Flexivirga oryzae: one gene and its partner. The main gene of each other region encodes a partner of the protein of the gene in region 2 in a complex. Links are inferred from orthologs where the notes say so. Each region holds a gene or a part of one and is shown on either strand. Other genes may lie near its edges. The genes, in order: pcrA and uvrB.

Region 1 (10,740 bases), 1.2 Mb from region 2 along the record:
GATGTGCAGGTTTCCCAGGGAAATACAGCGGTTTCGCCACCCCGGGGCCATCCCCTGTCCCGCCGGTCTGACCGTCGGCGGACTGCTGCACGACCTGGCCGGGGTCGGACATGAAGCTCAGCAGCGCCTGGCCGTCGCCCATGGTGCGGGTGATGCCCTCGCGAGCGTTGACGTCGACAGTGAAGCCGAACGTCGCACCCCCGGCGACCAGGAACAGCGGCAGCCCGATGAGCAGTGCCACCAGGACCGCTCGGCCCTTGTGTGCGCGCAGGTCGCGGGCGGCGAGTCGCAGTGAGACCCGCCAGCCCCCGACATACCCTGCGACGCCTCCTGATCGCCGCAGGCGCGCGTCCGACACGGACTCCCCCGAGGTGTCCATGTCAGACCTCCTGGTGGAGCAGCGACTCGGGAGTGGCGGCATCGCCCGTCGTGTCGACGATCACGCCGTCACGCAGGAAGATCACCCGGTCCGCCCAGGCCGCGTGACGCGACTCGTGCGTCACCAACAGCCCTGCGGCGCCGTCGTCGCACTGGTCACGCAGGGTGCGCAGCACTGCTTCACCCGTCGTGGAGTCCAGTGCTCCGGTCGGTTCGTCGGCGAGCACGAGCCGTCGCTCGCCGACGAGCGCGCGGGCGATCGCGGTGCGCTGCTGTTGTCCACCGGACAGGTGCTCGGGGAATCGGTCGGCGAGCTCGAGGATGCCGACCCTCCCCAGCGCGTCGCGTGCCGCCGCGCGTGCCTTGCGGAGGCTGACACCGTCCAATTCCATGGGCAGAGAGACGTTTTCGATCGCAGTGAGCGACGGGATCAGGTTGAGGTCCTGGAAGACGAAGCCCATGGTGCGGCGGCGCAACCGGTCCAGACCGGGGCGTGACAGTGATGCGAGGTCGACACCCTCGATCGACACCGTGCCGGCAGTCGGCGTGTCCAGCCCGCCGGCCACATTGAGCAGCGTGGACTTGCCGGAGCCGCTCGGCCCCATGACGGCCACCAGTTCACCGGGGCTGACGGTGAGGCTCACTCCACGCAACGCGTGCACCGCGGTCTCGCCGCTGCCGTGGGTGCGCTCGACGGCCCGCAGGACGAGGGTCGGCTGCTGCGTCGTGCCGGCGCTCATCATCGTGACACCTCCTCACGCGGTCCAGCGTTCCCCGGGGTGGCGACGCGCGCCGTCCGCGAGGCTTTCGCCCGGGTAGGGGTGACGCGCGCGATCCTCGCTTCCACGTGGTCCAGCCAGCGCACCTCGGCCTCGTCGGCGAAGATCAGCGACTCCAGCACCAGCTCCCAGGCGAGGTCGTCACCGTCGGCGCCGCGCTTGAGCCGGGTCAGGTCCCGCAGGTGGGTCATGGTCGCGGTCCGCTGGGTCTGCACGATGCGTTGCACGTCGACTCCGGGCAGGGTGACCGCGAGCGCCAGCTTGATCGCGAGCTCGTTGCGCGGCGTCTGCTCGCGGGCGACCGGCACGGTCCACCATTGCTGCACCTCCGAGCGTCCCGCGTCGGTCAGCCGGTAGGCGATGCGACCCTCCTCGTCGGCGGCGCCGGCGCTCTCCACGAGTCCGTCCCGCTCGAGCCGGCCGAGCGTCGTGTAGACCTGGCCGACATTGAGCGGCCAGGTCCCACCGGTGCGTTGCTCGAACTCCTGGCGCAGCTGGGCGCCATACATCGGACCGCCCTGCAGCAGCGCCAGCAGGCTGTGCTTGATCGACATGCAACCCTCCCCGACAGGTATACCCGGTATGTACCCTGGTGAGGTCCATGTATACCCGGTATATCCGGCGGGCGCAACCGACTCGATCCATCACATTCGCCCCACGCAGCTCGGCTGACTCATAAGCTGTCGCGGGTGTGCGACTGCCCCCTCCTCCCGCAACGAAGGCGATGAGCCAGTACGAAGGTCGGCATCGACCGACCGCACCGATCCGCCCGCAGGGGCGACACCGAGCCGATCCGCCGAAGTCGCGTCGGGCGGTTCCGGCCGGCGTCGCCGTGGTCGCGACCGTCGGCGGCGCCGTGGTCGCGGGCGTGACACCCGTACCTCTCGGGGCGCGCAACCTGGCCCTCGACCCGGGGCCCCACGAGAAGTTCACACCCGGCGTCGCGGGCGCGCCCTCGGTGAAACGGCAACTGCTCGGCAGCGCATCCCGCGATGACACCCGCGCCCCGCTCGCTCCGGCTGATGCACCCTCGAAGCTAGCCGACTCGAAGGCGAAGACAGCCAAGCGGTCGCCGAAACCGACTGTCACGCATCAGAACCCGTGGACCTGCGCGGTCGCGGGCTGTGCCGGGAGCATGGACTCCGGCTTCGGGGCACGCCTGTCACCGGGCGGAATCGGCTCGACGTACCACCTGGGCGACGACTTCGCGATCCCGTGGGGCACCCCGTTGCGCGCGATGCACGTCGGCACGGTGGTGTCGACCGGGTGGGTGCCCGGCTTCGGCATCCACGTCACGATCGACTACGGCGACGGCATCCAGATCACCTACGGTCACCTGTCGAGCGTCGCGGTGGCGCCGGGCCAGTCGGTGGCGCGCGGTCAGCAGGTGGGCTACTCCGGCAACACCGGCGTGTCGACCGGGCCGCACCTACACCTGGAGATCCACCTGAACGGCACACCGATCGATCCGACACCCTGGTTGCAGGCCCGCGGCGTCTTCTGAGCCGGGCTGCGGCCGGGTCAGGTCCCAGCCGGCCGGAGCGCGTCCAACTCGACCGTGCCACGCCAGGCCGGGCCGACCGAGCCGCGATGCGGTGCACTGGCGAAGGTGCAGCCCGTCAGCTGCGCGTCGACCACCTCGAAGTCGGACCGGTCGGCATACCGGAAGAAGATCCAGGCCGCCGAGCCGTCGTCGTTCGGACACGCATAGGTGCCCTTCCTGACAACGGAGTTGCGGACATCCGTCGCCAACGAGCTTGCTTGGGCCTCGGTCAGTTTCGCCACCACGACGTGGCACCTGCTGGCATTCGAGCCCGGAAGCCAGTAGACGACCGCTCCCGTCGGGTGCGGATCGGCGGTGACGAGGCCACCCCGACCGTCCGCCACCGACGGGGACCAGACCGGCGGGTCGCAGTAACCGTGCAACCGGTGTGCCGTCGGCGGAGCAGGAAGGCGGGACACGGTTTGAACGGAACGTCGGTTGTCCTGGTAGTGGACGAACCACAGCACGCCGGCGAGCACCAGCAACAAGCATCCGAGGATGGCGGCGCTGCTCACCGCACCACGCGGAATCGACCGACGCACGTCCACCACCCCTCGAAGCAGGACCCACCTCAAGGAAAGCACCGGGTGAGCGAGCGTCGACGCCGATTCCTGCGATCGACACCAATTCGATGCGGGAGCCGACCCGACGTCAGAGTTTCTCGACCGGCGCGTAACGCAGCAGGAGCCGCTTGACCCCGATGTCCCCGCCGAAGTCGATGTGCGCCATGGCGCGCTCGCCCTGGCCCTCGACGCGGATGACGGAGCCGAGACCGAAGGTGTCGTGGGTGACGCGATCGCCCGAATCCAGTGAGATGACAGGGCGATTGCCGGGGCTGCGGACCCCGGGACGAGCGGCGAGGCGGGCGACGGCCGGTGTGGAGGAGGGCCGGGTCGCCGTCGTCGTCACCCGCTGCCAGTCGATCAGACCCGACGGGATCTCACTGAGGAAACGGGACGGCGGGTTGTACTGCGGGGCGCCCCACGCCGAGCGGACCTCGGCACGCGAGATGTGCAGCCGTTCCCGCGCGCGGGTGATGCCGACGTAGGCGAGCCGGCGCTCCTCCTCGAGCTCCTTCGGGTCGCCGAGTGCCCGCAGGTGCGGGAACGTCCCGTCCTCCATACCGGTGAGGAACACCACCGGGAACTCCAGTCCCTTGGCGGTGTGCAGCGTCATCAGGGTGACCACGCCGACGTCCTCGCCCTCCTCATCGGGGATCTCGTCGGTGTCGGCGACGAGGGACACCTGCTCCAGGAAGTCCTCCAGCGACCCACCGGGATAGTTCTCGTCGAACTCCTTCGACACCGCGATGAGCTCGTGGAGGTTCTCGACCCTGGTCTCGTCCTGCGGATCGGCGCTCTGCCGCAACTCGGCCAGGTAGCCGGACTGGTCGAGGATCGCCTCGAGCAGGTCCCCCACTCCGGTCTCCTCGGCCTCGTGCACCTTGCGCAGCGACTCCAGCAGCGCGGTGAACGCGTTGATGCAGGTCACCGAGCGGGTGGCGATGCCCGGTGCGTCGCCGGCTCGCCCGAGGGCGGCGATGAACGGGATCCGCTCGCGCTCGGCGAGCGCCGAGACGCACGCCTCGGCGCGGTCACCGATGCCCCGTTTGGGCACGTTGAGGATGCGGCGCAGGTTGACCGTGTCGGCCGGGTTGGACACGACCCGCAGGTAGGCGAGCGCGTCCTTGACCTCGCGCCGTTCGTAGAAGCGGGTGCCTCCGACCACCTTGTAGGGCAGGCCGACACGCACGAAAACCTCTTCCAACGCGCGGGATTGGGCGTTGGTGCGGTAGAAGACGGCGACGTCCTTGGGCTTGACGCCGTGCTCGTCGCCGAGCTGGTCGATGGTGCGTGCCACGAAGGCCGCCTCATCGTGTTCGGAGTCTCCGACATACCCCACGATCGGTGCGCCGTCACCGGACTCCGACCACAGCTTCTTGGGCCGGCGGCTCTCGTTCTTGGCGATGACGGCGTTGGCGGCCTGCAGGATGTTCTGGGTGGAGCGGTAGTTCTGCTCCAGCAGGATGGTGTGCGCGTCGGGGTAGTCCTGCTCGAACTCCACGATGTTGCGGATGGTCGCGCCGCGGAAGGCGTAGATGGACTGGTCGGCGTCACCCACCACGCACAGCTCCGCAGGGGGCACTTCGCCCAGCGCAGGATCCGAAACAGCTGCGCCGACAAGCTCTTTGACGAGCTGGTACTGCGCGTGGTTGGTGTCCTGGTATTCGTCGACCAGCACGTGCCGGAACCGCCTGCGATAGTGCTCGGCGACGTCGGGGAACGCCTGCAGGATGTTGACGGTCATCATGATCAGGTCGTCGAAATCGAGCGCGTTGGCCTGCCGCAGCCGTCGTTGGTACGACGAGTAGGCCTCCGCGAGCGCGCGCTCCTGCGGGGTGCCTTCGACCACCTGCGAGGCGTAGGTCTCCTCGTCGATCAGCTCGTTCTTGAGGTTGCTGACCTGGTGGCTGAACGACCGCGGCGGGAAGCGCTTCGGGTCGAGATCCAGGTCGCGCATCACCAGCGCCATCATCCGCTGGCTGTCGGCCGCGTCGTAGATCGAGAAGGTCGACTTCAGCCCGACCTTGCCGGCCTCACGCCGCAGGATCCGCACGCAGGCTGAGTGGAAGGTCGACACCCACATGGTCCGCGCCACCGGACCGACGAGGGCCTCGACCCGCTCGCGCATCTCCGCGGCCGCCTTGTTGGTGAAGGTGATGGCGAGGATCTGACCGGGTTGTACGTGGCGTGCGGCCATCAGGTAGGCGATGCGGTGCGTCAGCACCCGTGTCTTTCCCGAGCCGGCCCCCGCGACGATCAGCAGCGGCGGGCCTTCGTGCAGCACGGCTTCCCGCTGCTGCGGATTGAGCCCGGCAACCAGGCTCTCCGGGTCACGCATCGACGGTGCCGCGGGCTTCTCGACATCCCGGACCGCGTCCTTGCTGAGGCTTGCCCAGGTGGGTACGCCCCGCTCGTCGACGTCTGTCGGAACCGTCGCCGAGGCGGCGTCGGGCGGGAATCCGGGCAGGGGGAGGTCGTCGAAAAGGCTGCTCATCTTGAACGCAAGCCTACTTGGACGCACTGACGCGACCGGAGCCGCTCACGCCTGCTTCGGCGGCAGGCCGCGGGCGAAGTCGAGGCCGCGCGCCACCCATTCGGCGAGCCCGTCGTCGTCCAACTGCTCCTCGGCGACGCGCAGCCAGCCGTTCATCGTGCGTCCGCCCATCACCATCCGTGAGACTCCTTCCGCCCGCAGCAGCTCCTCGCTGTCCTCCGGGTCGACGCGGACCATCAGCCCGCCGTTGCGGGAAGCGGCGACCGCCAGGTGTCCACCCGTGAGGAAGGCCACTCCCCCGAACATCCGCTTGTCGGTCACGTCCAGGTCGTCCGCCACGAGCTCGCGGATCCGGTCGACCAACACCCCGTCGTACGCCATGACGACGATTGTCGCCGGTGGCACCGACGGGCGTCACCCTTTCGGGCAGGCCCCGGCGGGCGCCACGGCTGCGGGGCAGGCCGGCGCGAGCGCCGCCCGACGGGCCGCTCGCACGCCGAGCAGCGCCGCGGCGACGACCAGGGCGACATCGAGGGCGCCATACCCGACCAGGGTGGGGCGCAGTCCCCAGTCCTGCGCTGCGAGCCCCGCGATCACCGCCGGGAGGCTGAACGCCGTGTAGCCGAGGACGTAGGTCGCGGCGAAGGTCCGGGCGCGCCCGTCCGCAGGGGTCACCGCACCGATCGCCGAGACGGCCGCCTGGAAAGTGACACCGAACCCGACGCCGGCGATCACCGAGCCGATGACGTACACGGCGACCGACGGGAGGAGCACCCCGACCACGGTGACCACGACGCCACCGCCGAGCGAGGCCAGGCCCAGCGGTCGCCTCGCCTGCTGCGGCACGGTGTGGATCACCAGCAGCGCCAGACCGGCCGGTGCGAAGAAGCTCGCCAGCACGATCCCGACGAGGAAGTGGTCCGTGACGCCGAGCAGCCGCGCGACCGCGGACGAACCCAACGAGAGGTACAGCCCGCCGAGCGCCCAGGTGGCGACCAGCGCCGGCGCCCAGGTGACGAACGTCGACCGCGCAGGGTCGGCCACCCCGACACTCGGCCGTAGGGCGCTGCGTATGGCGCGCCGGTCCGTCCCGCGGCGCGATGGCTCCGGGGCGAACAGCACTGCGCCCGCCAGCAGCAGGTAGCACACCAGCAGCAACCAGAAGACGAGTTGCCGCGGCGCCGGCGCGTGCTGCACCAGACCGCCGGCGATGGCCGCACCGAGCGCGAGGCCGACGCCGGGCGCACCTCCGGTCACCACGGACCCGATGTGCGGACTCGGCTGCAGGTCGAGGATCAGTGCGCTGACCGCACCGGTGATCGCTCCCGTCGCAACCCCCTGCACGATGCGAGCGAGAACCAGCTCCCCCACCCCTGAAGCGTGCGCGAACACGATCATGGCGACCGCGAGCAGGACGAGACCGCCGACGAGCATCGGGCGCCGGCCGATGTGGTCCGCGAGCGAGCCGACGGTCAGCAGGGTGACGAGCAGCGCCACGACATACACGGCGAAGATGATCGTGAGCGTGAACGACGAGAAACCCCAGAGCTGTTGGTAGATCGGATAGAGCGGGGACGGTGCCGCGGCACCGATCATCAGGCCGGTCATGGCGAGCCCTGCGACGGTGAAGCCGACGGGGCGGGACAGTCGGTACGACATGGATGCCTCACTAATTGCAAATTTCATTGCTTTTAGCGGCTCAGCGTACGCCGCGCTCGACTTAATGCCAAACGAATTGCAATAATTCCCGTATGTCGACGAAATCCACCCCCGTGAAGCGCCGCCCCGGCGGTCGCAGCGCGCGCGTGCAGGACGCCGTCTACAGCGCGGTCGGTGAGCTGATGGCGACCAAGCGACCCGACCAGATCACCGTTCCGATGGTCGCGGAACTGGCCGGAGTCAATCCGACGAGCGTCTACCGGCGCTGGGGCGATGTCGACGCACTGCTCGAAGAGGTCGCGGTCGCGGTGTTCACCCGCGAGGACGAGAAGTTGCCGGACACCGGGTCGCTCTCCGGCGATCTCGGCGCGTGGGCCGGAAGCATCGCCGAGGACATCGTGCGCCCGCACCGCACCCGCTACCTGCGGGCCATGGTCAACGCTCGCGACGGCGTGCTGGCCAGCGGTTGTCCGTGCTGGAACGCGCGCCGCGAACAACTCGCCGAGATGATCAGCCGGGCACGCACCCGGGGCGAGGAGGCGCCGTCGGTCGAGCAGGTGCTCGATCACGTGATCGCGCCGCTCTATCACCACGTCGTCTTCGCGATGCCGATCGACAGGACGTATGCCGAGCGGCTCGTGGCTGACGTGCTGTCGATGCGTCAGCGCGAAAGGGTCTGAGCCCGCTCCCGATTCGCGGGCACCGTCACCACAACTGCTCAACGTGCTCGGCCCAGCCGAAGACGCCGGGCACGTCATACGACTGATCGTCCGCAGCCGTGACGGTGCCGGACCACGCGCCGAAGCACTGCCAGGTCCGCGAGCGGATGATCCGCAGGTCGGTGGCGGCGTGGCGGACGTGTTCGACCGTCAGGGTCAGGTCGACGCCCGGGCCGCTGACCCGCCAGGGCACCCGCCAGTCTCCTCGGTCATAGCTCCAGGCGAGCTCGCCGAGTTTGGTGAGACGGCCGTCGATCAACAGCGCGTTCTCCGTGGCGCCGGTGCCGTCGGTCCAGGTGCCGCCGACCTGTATGCCGATGTCGTGACCGTCGGCCCGTCCGGACCCGGCGCCCCAGTTCCAGGTGATCGACCGGGGCCAGCGCCCCCGGCCGTGGTCCTGGGTCGCCCAGGAGTTGCCCTCCGGCAGCCGATGCTCGACGCCGTCGATGCGCACGGACCCGGTGGCCGGCCGGGCGACGTCCTTCACGGTGTATTGGAAGAGCCGATCGGTCCAGGGCACGACGACCCCGAGACGCTCGTGCGGGTCCGGCAGGGCCGCTCTGATGTCGACCTCGACCCGGGCGCTACTCGCCTGCAGGTGGGTGCCGCCGGGTTGCGGAGTGACGGTGAGGTCCAGTCCTCTGGTGCGCAGGGTGGCCGGTCCGGCGTCCAACGTGCCCGGCAGTTTCACGCCGCGGCCGAAGGGCGTGATGGCGTCCTGGTTGATCTCGTTGCCGGTCGCGCGGTCGAGCACCCAGGGGTTGCCGACACCCGCATAATCGATGTCCGAAACCGTCATGGCCACAACATGATTCGGCGTGGTGACCGCCCAGTACTCCCACCGCTTGTTGCGTCCGCGACCCACCCGTCCGCGCCCGATGCGGTCGGTGTTGTGCAGTGGCTCGGAGGTCCAGCCGACGGCTGCGGGGTTGAGGCGCCCGGCAGCGTCGGTGAGCGAGCTGGGCGAGGTGATCCGCGGGCTCGGGCGTGGCGTGGCCATGCCGGGATGATGGCAGATCGGGCCGGACGGGCCGACTAGTCGTCGGCGATCTCGTCGCCGTCGTCTTGGCAGCGGTCGTCGTCGGTTTCCCAGTCGTCGGATGCCCAGTCGTCTGGTGTCGGGTCGGTGCCTGGTTGATGGTCGGTGTCGGTGTTGGTGTCGCTGCCTGGTTCGTGTCGGCGTTTCTCGCGGTCTTGCTTGTCCTGTTGGTGTCGTTGGAGTTCTTGGTCGCGTTGGGACAGGTTGTGGTCCCAGATGATGGTCATCAGGGTGTGTTCGGGGTGGGAGTCGGTGGGTGGTGGCATGCCTGGTGGTGCCGGTGGCCTGCTGGCTGCGGTGAGCCCGCCGATCGTGGTGCTCGTGTGTCCGGCGTGGCCGGTGACCTGGTAGTCGGGGTGTTCTTTGGCGTAGTTACACCGGGCGCACAGTCCTTGCCCGTTGCGCTCACTGGTGGCGCCACCGTCGGTGTGCCTGGTGACGTGGTCGGTGTGCCGCACCGGAGCCGAGCACCAGGGCGTGCGGCAGGTCTGGTCGCGGAACAGGATCAGCCGGGCCAGCAACCCCGGGTAGCGGCGGGCACGAGAGTCCATGCCGATGATGTCACCGGTGCCGGGGTGGGTGAACAACCGGCGTAGCCGCGGACCGGTCGGGTCCCCGGTGGCCACCCATTCACGCACCAGGTCCGCCGGGACCGGCCCGTACCCGGGCACGTGCGCGGGCGTGTCGCCCAGCAGCGTGTCCAGGGGCATGAGCAGGTTCACCGTCACCCCGAACACCTCGTGCGCTTTCGCCCTGCCGGTGACGCGTTCGACCAGGGTGTCGGCCATCACCTGCCCCCGGTGCACACTGCCGGGGTCTGCCCCGGCGTCGGCGGCGGCTTCACGCGCTGTGGTGACGGCGTCTTCCAGGGCGGTCATGCAGGCCAGGGCGTCCTTGACCGGTAACAGGGCGGTCAGGTAGGCCATGGTGTCGCCGGCGGGTCGCAGGCTCACCCCACGCCGGGCCTGGGCGGCGCGGCGGCGGGCCGCGACCGCCTCGGCGGCCACCAGCATCGCTTGCTCCTTCGCCAGGGCGGCCAGGCGGGTGCTGGCGGCGGTGCCGAGGTGGTCGCGGATCCCGGCGTCGACGCCGGATTGTTGGTCACCGGTCAGGCCGGTGGTTTCCCGCACGATCCGGGTCGCGTCCCACTCACTGATGACCCCGGCGGCCAGCGCGGCCAGGGTGTGCGGCATGTGCCCCACCAGTGCGTGCGCGAGGTGGACGAACGCGGCACCTTGGTGTGGGGTGCACCGGCGGGCGAACCCGACCTGCGAGCCGACCACCCGGGTCGTGTCCGCCGGGTCGATCCCGCGCGGGACGTCCCGGGCGGCTTGGGCGTCGTGCACTGCCACGACCGCTCGCGCCTGCCGGGCGGTGATCGCGTTGCGTAACTCGTCCAGGACCCGTAACTCTTCCACCAGGGCTTCCACGTCGGCGCCGTCACCGGCGGTCAGGGGCGTGTCGAGGCGGTCGTGGAAGGCGCGCACCGCGGTCACGTCCAGTACGCCGCCGGCGCCTGGTCCGTTGTCCCGCGGTTCCTCGTCCATGTGTTCGAGTATGTCACGA
Region 2 (10,600 bases):
CTTCCCGATGGCGATGGGCACCCGCAAGATCGGCCCCGCCATCGCCGCGGGCTGCACCAGCGTCATCAAACCGGCGCCGCAGACCCCGTTGTCGATGCTGGCGCTGGGGCAGATCCTGCTCGACGCGGGTGTGCCTGCCGGCGTCGTCAACATCGTCACCTGCACCGACGCGAACGGCGTCATGGAGCCGCTGATCCGGTCCGGCAAGGCCCGCAAGCTGTCGTTCACCGGGTCGACCGCGGTGGGCAAGATCCTGCTCGCGCAGTGTGCGGACACCGTGATGCGCACCTCGATGGAGCTGGGTGGCAATGCACCGTTCATCGTGTTCGACGACGCCGAACTGGACGAGGCGGTGACGGGCGCCATGGCGGCCAAGATGCGCAACATGGGTGAGGCGTGCACGGCGGCCAACCGGATCTACGCCCAGCAGGGCGTGGCCGACGAGTTCGCCCGACGGCTGTCGACGGCGATGAGCGCACTGCAGGTCGGTCCCGGTGTCGAGGACGGCACCCAGGTCGGCCCGCTCATCGACGATGCCGGGCGCGGCAAGGTCGTCGACCTGGTCGCCGACGCGACCGCACGGGGCGCCAGGGTGCTCACCGGAGGTGCGGCTCCCGACGGTCCCGGATTCTTCTACCCGCCAACGGTTCTGGTCGATGTGCCCACCGATGCCCGGATGGCCCGGGAAGAGATCTTCGGGCCGGTCGCCTCCGTCATCCCGTTCGCCACCGAGGACGAGGTGGTCGCCGCCGCGAACGACACGCCCTACGGGCTGGTGTCCTACGTCTTCACCAACGACCTGCGCCGCGCCCTCCGCGTCGCCGAACGCCTCGAGTCCGGCATGGTCGGCCTCAACCAGGGGGTCGTGTCCAACCCCGCGGCGCCGTTCGGCGGGATCAAGGAGTCCGGTCTCGGCCGCGAGGGCGGCAACGTCGGGATCGACGAGTTCCTCGAGGTGAAGTACATCGGGATCAGCGTCTGATCCGGCGGGCCGTCAGTCCGTCCCGGCGCTGCGCGCGGTCAGCCGCTCGACCGCGTCCGCCATGTGCAGCCGCAGCAGCTGGTCGGTCTCCGCGGGATCGCCGTCGATGAACGACTGTGCGATCGCGCGGTGTTCGGCCACGCGGGCGTCATACCCCTGGTAGGTCGGCTCGAGTGCGTGGATGCCCATCCGGGTCTCGGTCAGCAGGGTGCGGTGCATGCGGGACAACCGGGGGCTCCCGGCCAGTCGCACCAGCAGGTCGTGGAAGGCGATGTCGGCCTCGCCGACGCCGGACGGGTCCCCGGCATCGGCGGTGACCTCCATCTCGTCGGTGATCTGCAACAGCTGCGCGCCGGCGGTCTGCGGTGAGCCCAGGTGGATCTGTTCCGCCGCCGCGCGCTCGACCGCCTGCCGGGCCACGTACATGTCGCGCACCCGCTCCGGGGTCATCTCGATGACGAACAGGCCGCGGTTGCGGATGGACAGCAGTAGCCCCTCCTGGGTGAGGCGTTGCAGCCCCTCGCGCAGCGGACCACGGCTCACGCCGAGCTGGCGGGATAGCTCGGCCTCTCCCAGTTGCGTGCCGGGCGGCAGGTCGCCACGCTCGATGCCCTCGCGCACTCGGTCCGCGATCATCACCGCGGTCGACTCACGGACCACCGGCTCCAGTCTGGGACGTCCTGCCGCTGCGCTCATGCTCTCGTTCTCCTTCGTGCCGGAAGCAGATTACCCGCCGGTCACCGGGTCCCCGTCGGACGCTCGCCCGCCCGCGTCGCCAGCAGTCGTACCGCCGCGCGGACATAGGTGCGGGCCGCGACAACGAGCTCCGCGATCGGCACCGACTCGTCGGGCCGATGCGCCTGGTCGTTGACCGAGCCAGGCCCGAGCACCACGGTGGGCACGCCGAGATCGCGACTGATGTATCCGCCGTCGCAGGCGGCGGTCCAGCCCCCGGGCGGCAGCCCGGGCCCACCGGAGTCCGCGAGCGCGCCGTCGAGCACCCGGACGAACGAATCATCCTCTGCCGTCTCGAAACCCGGCATGCTCATCGGCATCGCGACCTCCGCATGCAGTCCGTCACGCGCCAGGTCCAGCCCGGCGATCCGGGCCTCGACCGACGCCAGCACGGTGTCCGGCCCCTCCCCCGGCAGCAACCGGCGGTCCGCCTGGATCCGGCAGGCCGCCGGCACGATCGCCGTGCCCTGTCCGCCCTCCACGATCCCGACACTCCAGGTCGCCGGCCCGGCCAGCGGATGCGGTGACCGCGCGAGCTCGTCGTTCCAGGCCCGCAACGACTCGATCACCCGGGCGGCGCCGTAGATCGCGTTGCAGCCGTCCGACGGGCGGCCCGCGTGCGCGGCCCGGCCGTGCACCGTGATGTCGAGGTAGCAGTCGCCGCGTGCCGCGACGATGGTCTGCAGGTCGGTGGGCTCGGCGGTGATGCATCCGCAATAGCTCACCCGACCCGGCATCTCGTGAGCATCAGCCATGAAGCCGCGGATGCCGAGGCCGCCCTCCTCCTCGTCGACCGCGGCGACCAGCTCGATCCGGCCGGACAACTCGACGCCCGTGTGCTCGGCCGCGCGTTGCACGGCGCTCATCGCGACGACGCACGCGGCCAGACCCCCGAGCATGTCGCTCGTCCCGCGGCCGATGATCCGCCCGTCGCGCACCACCCCGGCGAACGGGTCGACCGACCAGCCGTCGCCCACCGGGACCACGTCGGTGTGCCCGAGCAGGAGCAGACGCGGCCCGCCTCCGCCGGTCGTGAGGGCGTGCACGTTCTCCCTGCCCTCCGCCAGCGGCGCGGTCCGCACGTCGAGCCCTCGCGCCGTGCACGCCGCGACGAGCGCCGCCACCCGCGCGGCCTCCTCACCCGGCGGGTTCTCCCCCGGCTGTCGTACCAGGGCCTGGGTGACCGCGACCAGTTCGTCTTCGTCGATCAGGGCGAGAGCCGCGTTTTCGAGGTGCGAAACTCCCTGGGTGTCAACGGTTTCGGTCATCAGCGCTTCCCCATCGAGTCCACCGCGCGACGCAGTCGTGCCACGCCCTCCCGGATGCGTTCCGGGGTGCTCGACGCGAAGCACAGCCGCAGCGCATCCGGGAAACGTTTACTCGGCGAGAACGCGTTGCCCGGGATGAACGCCACCCCTTCGGCGAGCGCGACCTCGAACAGCGCCTCGGTGTCGACGTCGTGGTCGAACGTCACCCAGAGGAAGAAGCCGCCGTGCGGGTCGGTCCAGTGCGCCGTACCCGCGAAGTGCTCGGTCAGCGCGTCCTGCATGGCCCGCTTGCGCTCCCGGTACGCCGAGCGTTGCGCGACCAGGTGCGGCTGCAGGTGACCGCCCTCCAGGAACCCGGCCACCAACCGTTGCAACGGCAGGTTGGTGCAGGTGTCCATAGCCTGCTTGGCGTTGATCAACAGCTGTTGCAGCGACGGGTCCGCGTCCACCCAGCCGACCCGCAGGCCGGGGCCGATGATCTTGGAGAAGGTTCGCACCGAGAAGACGAGCGGATCGCCGCCGGCGAGCGCGTGCAACGACGGCACGTCCGCACCCTCGAAACGCAGCAGCCCGTACGGGTCGTCGTCGATGAGCACGCTGCCCCACTGCCGGGTCAGCTCCAGCAAGCGGTGCCGGCGCTCGACGGACATCGACGCGCCCGACGGGTTCTGGAACGTGGGTATGGCGTAGATCGCCTTCGGCGTCCGGCCGGCGCGCGCCACCAGGTCCTCCAGGGTGTCGACCTGCATGCCCTCGTCATCGACCGGCACCTCCAGCAGCTCGGCCTGGTAGGACAGCGCGGTCGCGGATCCGTTGGTGTAGGTGGGTGATTCGACGACCACCAGGTCTCCGGGATCGACGAAGAGTTTGAAGGCCAGGTCGAGTCCCTGCATGCCGCCGGCCGTGATGAGCAGCCGGTCCGGGGTGGGCGCGTCGGGCGTGTCAGCGAGCACGCCGAGCAGCGCGTCGCGTAACCGCGGGTCACCCTCGGTCGCGGCATAGTCGTAGGCGTCCGGACGGCCGAGCTCGGTCGCCGCGATGTCGCGCAACGTGTCGGCAGGGATCGCCTCGGGCGCCGGGCTGCCCATGGCGAACCGCACGATGTCGTGCCGCTGACCGGCCAGCAGGGAGGTGCTGGAGTCGATGATCGACCCCACCAGGTCGGTTGCACGGGTTGCCAGGGGCAGCCGGGTCATGTCACTCCTTCGCTGTCAGTCCGCGTGGGACGTTGGTGAGCAGGTCCGGGCCGTCCGGACCGATGAGCATGGACTCGGAGGTCTCGTACCCCCAGCCGTCCATCCACATGCCGAGGATGACGTGGAACGCCATGTCCTCCTCGATGACCGTTTCGTCCTCGGGCCGCACGCTCATGGTGCGCTCGCCCCAGTCCGGCGGGTAGCCGATGCCGATGGAGTAGCCGATCCGCGACTCCTTGGTGAGCCCGTAGCGGCCGATGGTCTGGGCGAACTCCCGGTGCACGTCGCACGTCCGGTTGCCGGGCCGCATCTGCTCCAGCAGGGCCGCCATACCCTCGTTGGTGGCGTCGGCGCACTCGATCAGCTTGCGCGGCGCCTTACCGAGCACGACCGTGCGGGCCAGCGGCGCGTGGTAACGGTGGAACACGCCGGCGAGCTCGATGGTGGTCGCCTCCCCCCTCTGCAGCGGTAGGTCGCTCCAGGTGAGGTGGGGGGTGCCGGCCGTCTCGCCGGTGGGCAGCATCGGCACGATCGCGGGGTAGTCGCCGCCGAGCTTGTGCGCACCGAGCGCCTGGGCGTGCTGGATCTCCGCGACCACGTCGCACTGGCGTCGGCCGGGCTCCAGCTCCTGCAGTGCGGTCTCCATCACGCGTTGCGCGATCTTGCCTGCGGTGTGGAGCTTTTCACGTTCCAGGGGTGACTTGCGCACGCGCACCCAGTTGACCAGCTCGGTGCTGTCGACCAGGGCGGACATCTTCAGCGCCGACTGGATCGCCAGGTAGCTGCGGACCGAGAAGAAGTGCGCGTCCAGCTCCGCGGCGACATACGCGCCCGGCTCGTCGACGAGCACGCCGATCTCCAGCGCGCGGTCGACGATCCAGTCGAAGGGGTGCGTGTCCGGGCGGTTGACCAGGTAGTCGGGGTAGCCGTGGATGCGGTCGACCGGCAGGAACGCCGTGTAGTGCGCGCCCGCCGCGTCCATCGTCCGGGTGAACAGGTGGCAGTCGCCCTCCACCGGGACGATGAGGCACTGGGGCATGTAGAACGACCACGCGTTGTAGCCGGTCAGGTAGTAGAGATTCGCGGGGTCGGCGATGATCAGCGAGCTGAGCTGACGTTCCGCCATACGCACCTGCACGGCACGCAGACGGTCGAGGTACTCCTGCTCCGGGAACGGCCGGGAGCGCAGGCCGCTGAGCGCGGCGTCGGGGGGTGTTTGACTCACCTGCTCATGGTGCATCCAGAATCAATTGTTGACAATCAGACACGGCCATTCTTCACTGGCGGAGTGACTTCGAACCCGCCCGTGATCGCCGTCCTGGTGGCGGACGCCGACGACCGACCCCCGGGCCTGGCGGCCCTCGCCTCCCGAGCGACGCTCCGGTACACCGATGCGGCGGGCCTCGGTGCCGCGCTGGAGGGCGCCGAGGCGCTCTTCCTCTGGGACTTCTTCTCGACCGCGGTGCGGGACGTATGGCGCCATTGCGGCGACCTGCGGTGGATCCACGTCGCCGCGGCCGGCGTCGACAAGCTGCTCTTCCCGGAGTTGCGCGACTCCGAGGTCGTGGTGACCAACGCCCGCGGGATCTTCGACCGGCCGATCGCCGAGTTCGTGCTGGCGTCGGTGCTGGCGCACCTGAAGCTGATGCGGGAGGGCCTCGAACTGCAGCGCGCCCATGAGTGGCGCCACCGGGAGACCCGGCCGCTGCGTGGCCGCCGTGCGCTGATCGTGGGCACCGGCAGCATCGGTCGCGAGATCGCGCGGCTGCTGCGTGCCGTCGACGTCGACGTGACGGGTGCCGGGCGCACCGCGCGCGAGGGTGACCCCGACTTCGGCTCGGTGATCGCCAGCTCCACCCTGAGCAAACACGTCGGTGATTTCGACGTGGTCGTCAATGTGACACCGTTGACGGACGACACCCGGAATCTGTTCGACCGCAACGTGTTTGCCGCGATGAGCCCCTCGGCATACTTCGTCAACGTCGGCCGCGGCCAGAGCGTGGTCGAGGCCGACCTGGTGGCCGCGCTGCAGGCCGGTGCGTTGGCCGGCGCCGCGCTCGACGTCTTCCAGCAGGAGCCACTACCCGCCGAATCACCGCTGTGGGACGTGCCGGGGCTGACGATCTCACCGCACCTGTCCGGGGACTCCACGGGCTGGCTGGACGCGCTCGCCGCGCAGTTCGTCGAACTGGCCGACCGGTGGCTCGCCGGGGATCCGCTGCCGCACCCGGTCGACAAGCAGCTGGGGTTCGTGCCGAGCGCGGGACAATGACGGTATGACGGACCTGGCGCTGCCCGACCTCGACGCGATCAGGTCGGCGCAGCGACGCATCGCCGGCCACGTGGAGCACACTCCCAGCCGGATCAGCCGGTGGCTGAGCGAGCTGACCGGCGCCACGGTCTACCTGAAGCTGGAGATCGAGCAGCCGACCGGCAGCTTCAAAGTGCGCGGCGCCTGCAACGCGATCCGGGCCGCCGCGGAGGGCGGCGAGGTCACCGGTGTGACGACCGCGTCCACCGGCAACCACGCGCGGGCGGTGGCGCACATGGGCCGCCGCTTCGGGCTGCCGGTCACCGCGTTCCTCGCCCGCACTGTGCCGGACTACCGCGCCCGCGCGCTGGAGCAACTCGGCGCGGTGGTGGACCACACCAGCCACGACCAGACCGCCGCCATCACCGCCGCGCTCGCACTCGCGAACGACCGCGGCTACCTGTTCGTCCCGCCGTTCGACCACCCGGACGTGATCAGCGGCCAGGGCACCATCGGGCTGGAACTGACGCACGACCTGCCGCCGCTGGACGCGGTCGTCGTACCGGTCTCCGGCGGCGGTCTCAGCGGCGGCATCGGCCTGGCGGTCAAGGCGGTCACCCACGGCACGCAGGTCGTCGGGGTGTGCGCCGAGCGGGCCGACACCATGTACCGCTCGCTGCGCGCCGGTCACCCGGTGTCGATCGACGAGGTGGACACGGTCGCGACCTCACTGCTGGGCGATCTCGGCCCGCACAACCGGTACACCTTCCGCATCGCCCGGCAGGTGATCGACGAGATCGACACGGTCAGCGAGGAGCAGTTGCGCACCGCGCTGGAGACGCTCCGGCGGCACGACGAACTGCTCGTCGAGGGCGCGGCCGCCGCGGGCGTCGCGTTCCTGCAGTCGGACCCCGACCGCTGGCGCGGCAGCCGGCTCGCCGTGGTGATCACCGGCAACTCGCGCGCCCCCGCGGCCGCCTGAGGCGTCCCGACCAACCGACCGTCGGCACTTCGGGACGCGCCTTCCGCGCAACCCGTCCCCAGCCCCCGACCGTCGGCACTTCGGGACGCCCTTCCGCGCAACCCCGTCCCCAACCCCCGACCGTCGGCACTTCGGGACGCATTCTCCGCGCAACCCCGTCCCCAACCCCCGACCGTCGGCACTTCGGGACGCACTTTCCGCGAAACCCCGTCCCCAACCCCCGACCGTCGGCACTTCGGGACGCGCCGGCGTCGTCGGCGTCGTCGGCGGAGTTGGTATGGCGTCAGGCCGCGCGGCGCACCAGGGCGCCGCGGCGCTCCGCGCGGCGCTCGAACCACACCGTCATCAGCGGGGGCACACTGCTGACCAGGCCGAGCAGCGACTCCTTCGGCGTCCACTTGTGCGTCACCGAGACCGCCACCAGGCTGATCACGTAGAGCACGAAGATCGTGCCGTGGATCGGGCCGAAGATCCGCACCCCGAGATCGCCGGACTGCACGATCCACTTGAAGAACATGCCGATCAGCAGGCCGATCCAGGAGACTGCTTCGGCGAAGGCGGCGAGCTTGAAGGCCCGAGCCGGGAAGCTGGTGGAGACGCGCTCGGCGGCGGTCGTGTCGTCGAGAGTGGTGACCATGCACCGGATCCTACGTGACGTAGTAGATCGCCCTGGTCACCGGCTCACTTGGTCGCGGCCTCCATCTGCCGCAACTCCTTCTTCAGGTCGCCCAACTCGTCGCGCAACCGCGCGGCCAGCTCGAAATGCAGGTCGGCCGCGGCCTGGTGCATCTGCTCGGTGAGCTCCTGGATCAACCCGGCCAGGTCGGAGGCCGGCAGACCGGAGACCCGTGCCGCGCCGGCGACCTCACCGTCCGCGAGCACCGCACCGCGACCGCCGCCGCGCTTGCCGCGACCGTCGGACTTGCCGCGCGACTGCGCCCGGCCGCTGCCCATCAGCGCATCGGTGTCGGCGTCCTCGCGCTGCAGCATGTCGGTGATGTCCGCGATCTTCTTGCGCAGCGGCTGCGGGTCGACGCCGGCCGCCTTGTTGTAGGCGAGCTGCTTGTCCCGGCGGCGGTTGGTCTCGTCGATCGCCTCCTGCATCGACGGGGTCACCTTGTCGGCATACATGTGCACCTGACCGGACACGTTGCGCGCAGCGCGGCCGATCGTCTGGATGAGCGACCGGGCCGAGCGCAGGAAGCCCTCCTTGTCGGCGTCCAGGATGCTGACCAGCGACACCTCCGGCAGGTCGAGGCCCTCACGCAACAGGTTGATGCCCACGAGCACGTCGAACTCGCCGAGCCGCAGCTCGCGCAGCAGCTCCACACGGCGCAACGTGTCGACCTCGGAGTGCAGGTAGCGCACCCGGACGCCCTTCTCCAGCAGGTAGTCGGTGAGGTCCTCGGCCATCTTCTTGGTGAGCGTCGTCACCAGGACGCGCTCGTCCCGCTCGGTGCGCTCGTTGATCTCGTGCAGCAGGTCGTCGATCTGCCCCTTGGTCGGCTTCAGCACGATCTCCGGGTCGACCAGACCGGTCGGCCGGATCACCTGCTCGACGTATTCGCCGCCGGCCCTGGCCATCTCGTAGTCGCCCGGCGTCGCCGACAGGTAGATGGTCTGCCCGATGCGCTCCAGGAACTCCTCCCACTTCAGCGGCCGGTTGTCCATCGCGCTCGGCAGCCGGAAGCCGTGGTCCACCAGCATGCGCTTGCGGGACATGTCACCTTCGTACATCGCGCCGATCTGCGGCACCGTCTGGTGCGACTCGTCGATGACCAGCAGGAAGTCCTCGGGGAAGTAGTCGAGCAGGCAGTTGGGTGCGCTGCCCGGGCCGCGCCCGTCGATGTGCCGCGAGTAGTTCTCGATGCCGGAGCACGACCCGACCTGACGCATCATCTCGATGTCGTAGGTCGTGCGCATCCGCAGCCGCTGCGCCTCCAGCAGCTTGCCCTGCTTCTCCAGGGTCTTCAGCCGGTCGGCCAGCTCGGTCTCGATCGAGGAGATGGCCCGCTCCATCCGCTCCGGGCCGGCGACGTAGTGCGACGCGGGGAAGACGTACATCTCCTGCTCCTCGCGCACCACCTCGCCGGTCAGCGGGTGCAGCGTGTAGAGCCGCTCGATCTCGTCGCCGAAGAACTCGATCCGGATCGCCAGCTCCTCGTAGACCGGGATGATCTCGACGGTGTCGCCGCGGACCCGGAAGGTGCCGCGGGTGAAGGCCAGGTCGTTGCGGGTGTATTGCATCTGGACGAACTTGCGCAGCAGGTCGTCGCGGTCCAGCTGGTCACCGACCCGCAGCGCTTGCATGCGGTCGACGTACTCCTGCGGGGTGCCGAGGCCGTAGATGCAGGACACCGACGCGACCACGATCACGTCGCGCCGGGTCAGCAGCGAGTTGGTGGCGCTGTGCCGCAGCCGCTCGACCTCGTCGTTGATCGAGGAGTCCTTCTCGATGTAGGTGTCGGTCTGCGGGATGTAGGCCTCGGGCTGGTAGTAGTCGTAGTAGGAGACGAAGTATTCGACCGCGTTGTGCGGCAGCAGCTCGCGGAACTCGTTGGCCAGCTGTGCCGCGAGGGTCTTGTTGGGTGCCATCACCAGGGTGGGCCTTTGCACCTGCTCGATCAGCCACGCCGTGGTGGCGGACTTGCCGGTGCCGGTCGCGCCGAGCAGCACGGTGTCCTGCTCCCCCGCCTCGACCCGGCGCGCCAGATCGGCGATCGCGGTCGGCTGGTCGCCGCTGGGTGAGTACTCGGAAACAACCTCGAAGGGCGCGACACGTCGCTGCAGGTCAGTGGTCGGGCGCATAGTGCAACCGTAAACGCCGCCACTGACAACGGTTGTTCCCGTGGCCGTCATGATGGCTGTATGACGGACTCGACGCGTGAGGTGCTGCTGCGGATGGGCAGCGCTCTGCTCGCCGGTGGTGCGCCGGTGCCGGACGTCGAGTGGCAGGTGACGCTGTTGGCGCGCCGCCTCGGTGCGCCCGGCGTGCGGGTCGCGGCCACCCCGACCGGGCTGTTCGCCGGGCTGAGCGCCGAGGACAGCGTCGGCTTCGAACCCGTCACGGGGACCTTGCGGTTCGAGCAGGTCACCCTCGTCCAGGACGTCTACGACCGGCTGATGCGCGGAGCTGTCGCCATACCCTCGGCGATCCGCGAACTGGACGCGATCGCGGCCCTGCCG

The links.
Region 1: the proteins of uvrB (region 2) and pcrA are in contact, whole or in part, in a crystal structure (PDB 7EGT), measured with the Thermus thermophilus proteins. The link is inferred for Flexivirga oryzae from one-to-one orthologs. Residues at the interface, in WP_096411307.1 of Thermus thermophilus: Glu23, Leu25, Arg26, Asp27, Gly28, Glu29, Arg30, Phe31, Arg55, Glu326, Asp327, Phe328, Glu379, Ser382, Gln383, His398, Gly400, Arg401; in WP_096412145.1 of Thermus thermophilus: His654, Arg656, Phe657, Gln666, Asp668, Glu669, Lys680, Arg681, Leu682, Ser683, Lys685, Tyr686, Ala687.

The regions. Positions count from the first base shown.
Region 1 is NZ_JACHVQ010000001.1:2,707,401-2,718,140, forward strand. What follows is about bases 3,055-6,135. They hold pcrA (DNA helicase PcrA), read right to left. Parts: upstream 5,758-6,135; coding sequence 3,352-5,757; downstream 3,055-3,351. Other genes in these bases: FHU39_RS12760 (hypothetical protein), read right to left, coding at 3,055-3,242; FHU39_RS12770 (TfoX/Sxy family protein), read right to left, coding at 5,803-6,135. Outside these bases: FHU39_RS12740 (FtsX-like permease family protein), read right to left, coding at 1-379; FHU39_RS12745 (ABC transporter ATP-binding protein), read right to left, coding at 381-1,121; FHU39_RS12750 (PadR family transcriptional regulator), read right to left, coding at 1,118-1,711; FHU39_RS12755 (M23 family metallopeptidase), read left to right, coding at 1,882-2,661; more of FHU39_RS12760, read right to left, coding at 2,679-3,054; more of FHU39_RS12770, read right to left, coding at 6,136-6,138; FHU39_RS12775 (MFS transporter), read right to left, coding at 6,172-7,416; FHU39_RS12780 (TetR/AcrR family transcriptional regulator), read left to right, coding at 7,509-8,096; FHU39_RS12785 (DUF2804 domain-containing protein), read right to left, coding at 8,122-9,135; FHU39_RS12790 (HNH endonuclease), read right to left, coding at 9,171-10,721. UniProt on the Escherichia coli protein: A helicase with DNA-dependent ATPase activity. Unwinds DNA duplexes with 3'-5' polarity. Translocates on single-stranded DNA with 3'-5' polarity. Initiates unwinding more efficiently from a nicked substrate than double-stranded DNA.
Region 2 is NZ_JACHVQ010000001.1:1,513,805-1,524,404, reverse strand. The notes cover bases 7,660-10,600. They hold uvrB (excinuclease ABC subunit UvrB), read right to left. Parts: upstream 10,223-10,600; coding sequence 8,096-10,222; downstream 7,660-8,095. Other genes in these bases: FHU39_RS06950 (threonine/serine exporter family protein), read left to right, coding at 10,283-10,600; FHU39_RS06960 (DUF3817 domain-containing protein), read right to left, coding at 7,698-8,051. In the rest of the region: FHU39_RS06995 (NAD-dependent succinate-semialdehyde dehydrogenase), read left to right, coding at 1-982; FHU39_RS06990 (GntR family transcriptional regulator), read right to left, coding at 995-1,678; FHU39_RS06985 (M20 family metallopeptidase), read right to left, coding at 1,720-2,985; FHU39_RS06980 (aminotransferase-like domain-containing protein), read right to left, coding at 2,985-4,181; FHU39_RS06975 (M24 family metallopeptidase), read right to left, coding at 4,183-5,406; FHU39_RS06970 (D-2-hydroxyacid dehydrogenase), read left to right, coding at 5,470-6,453; FHU39_RS06965 (pyridoxal-phosphate dependent enzyme), read left to right, coding at 6,458-7,414. UniProt on the Escherichia coli protein: The UvrABC repair system catalyzes the recognition and processing of DNA lesions. A damage recognition complex composed of 2 UvrA and 2 UvrB subunits scans DNA for abnormalities.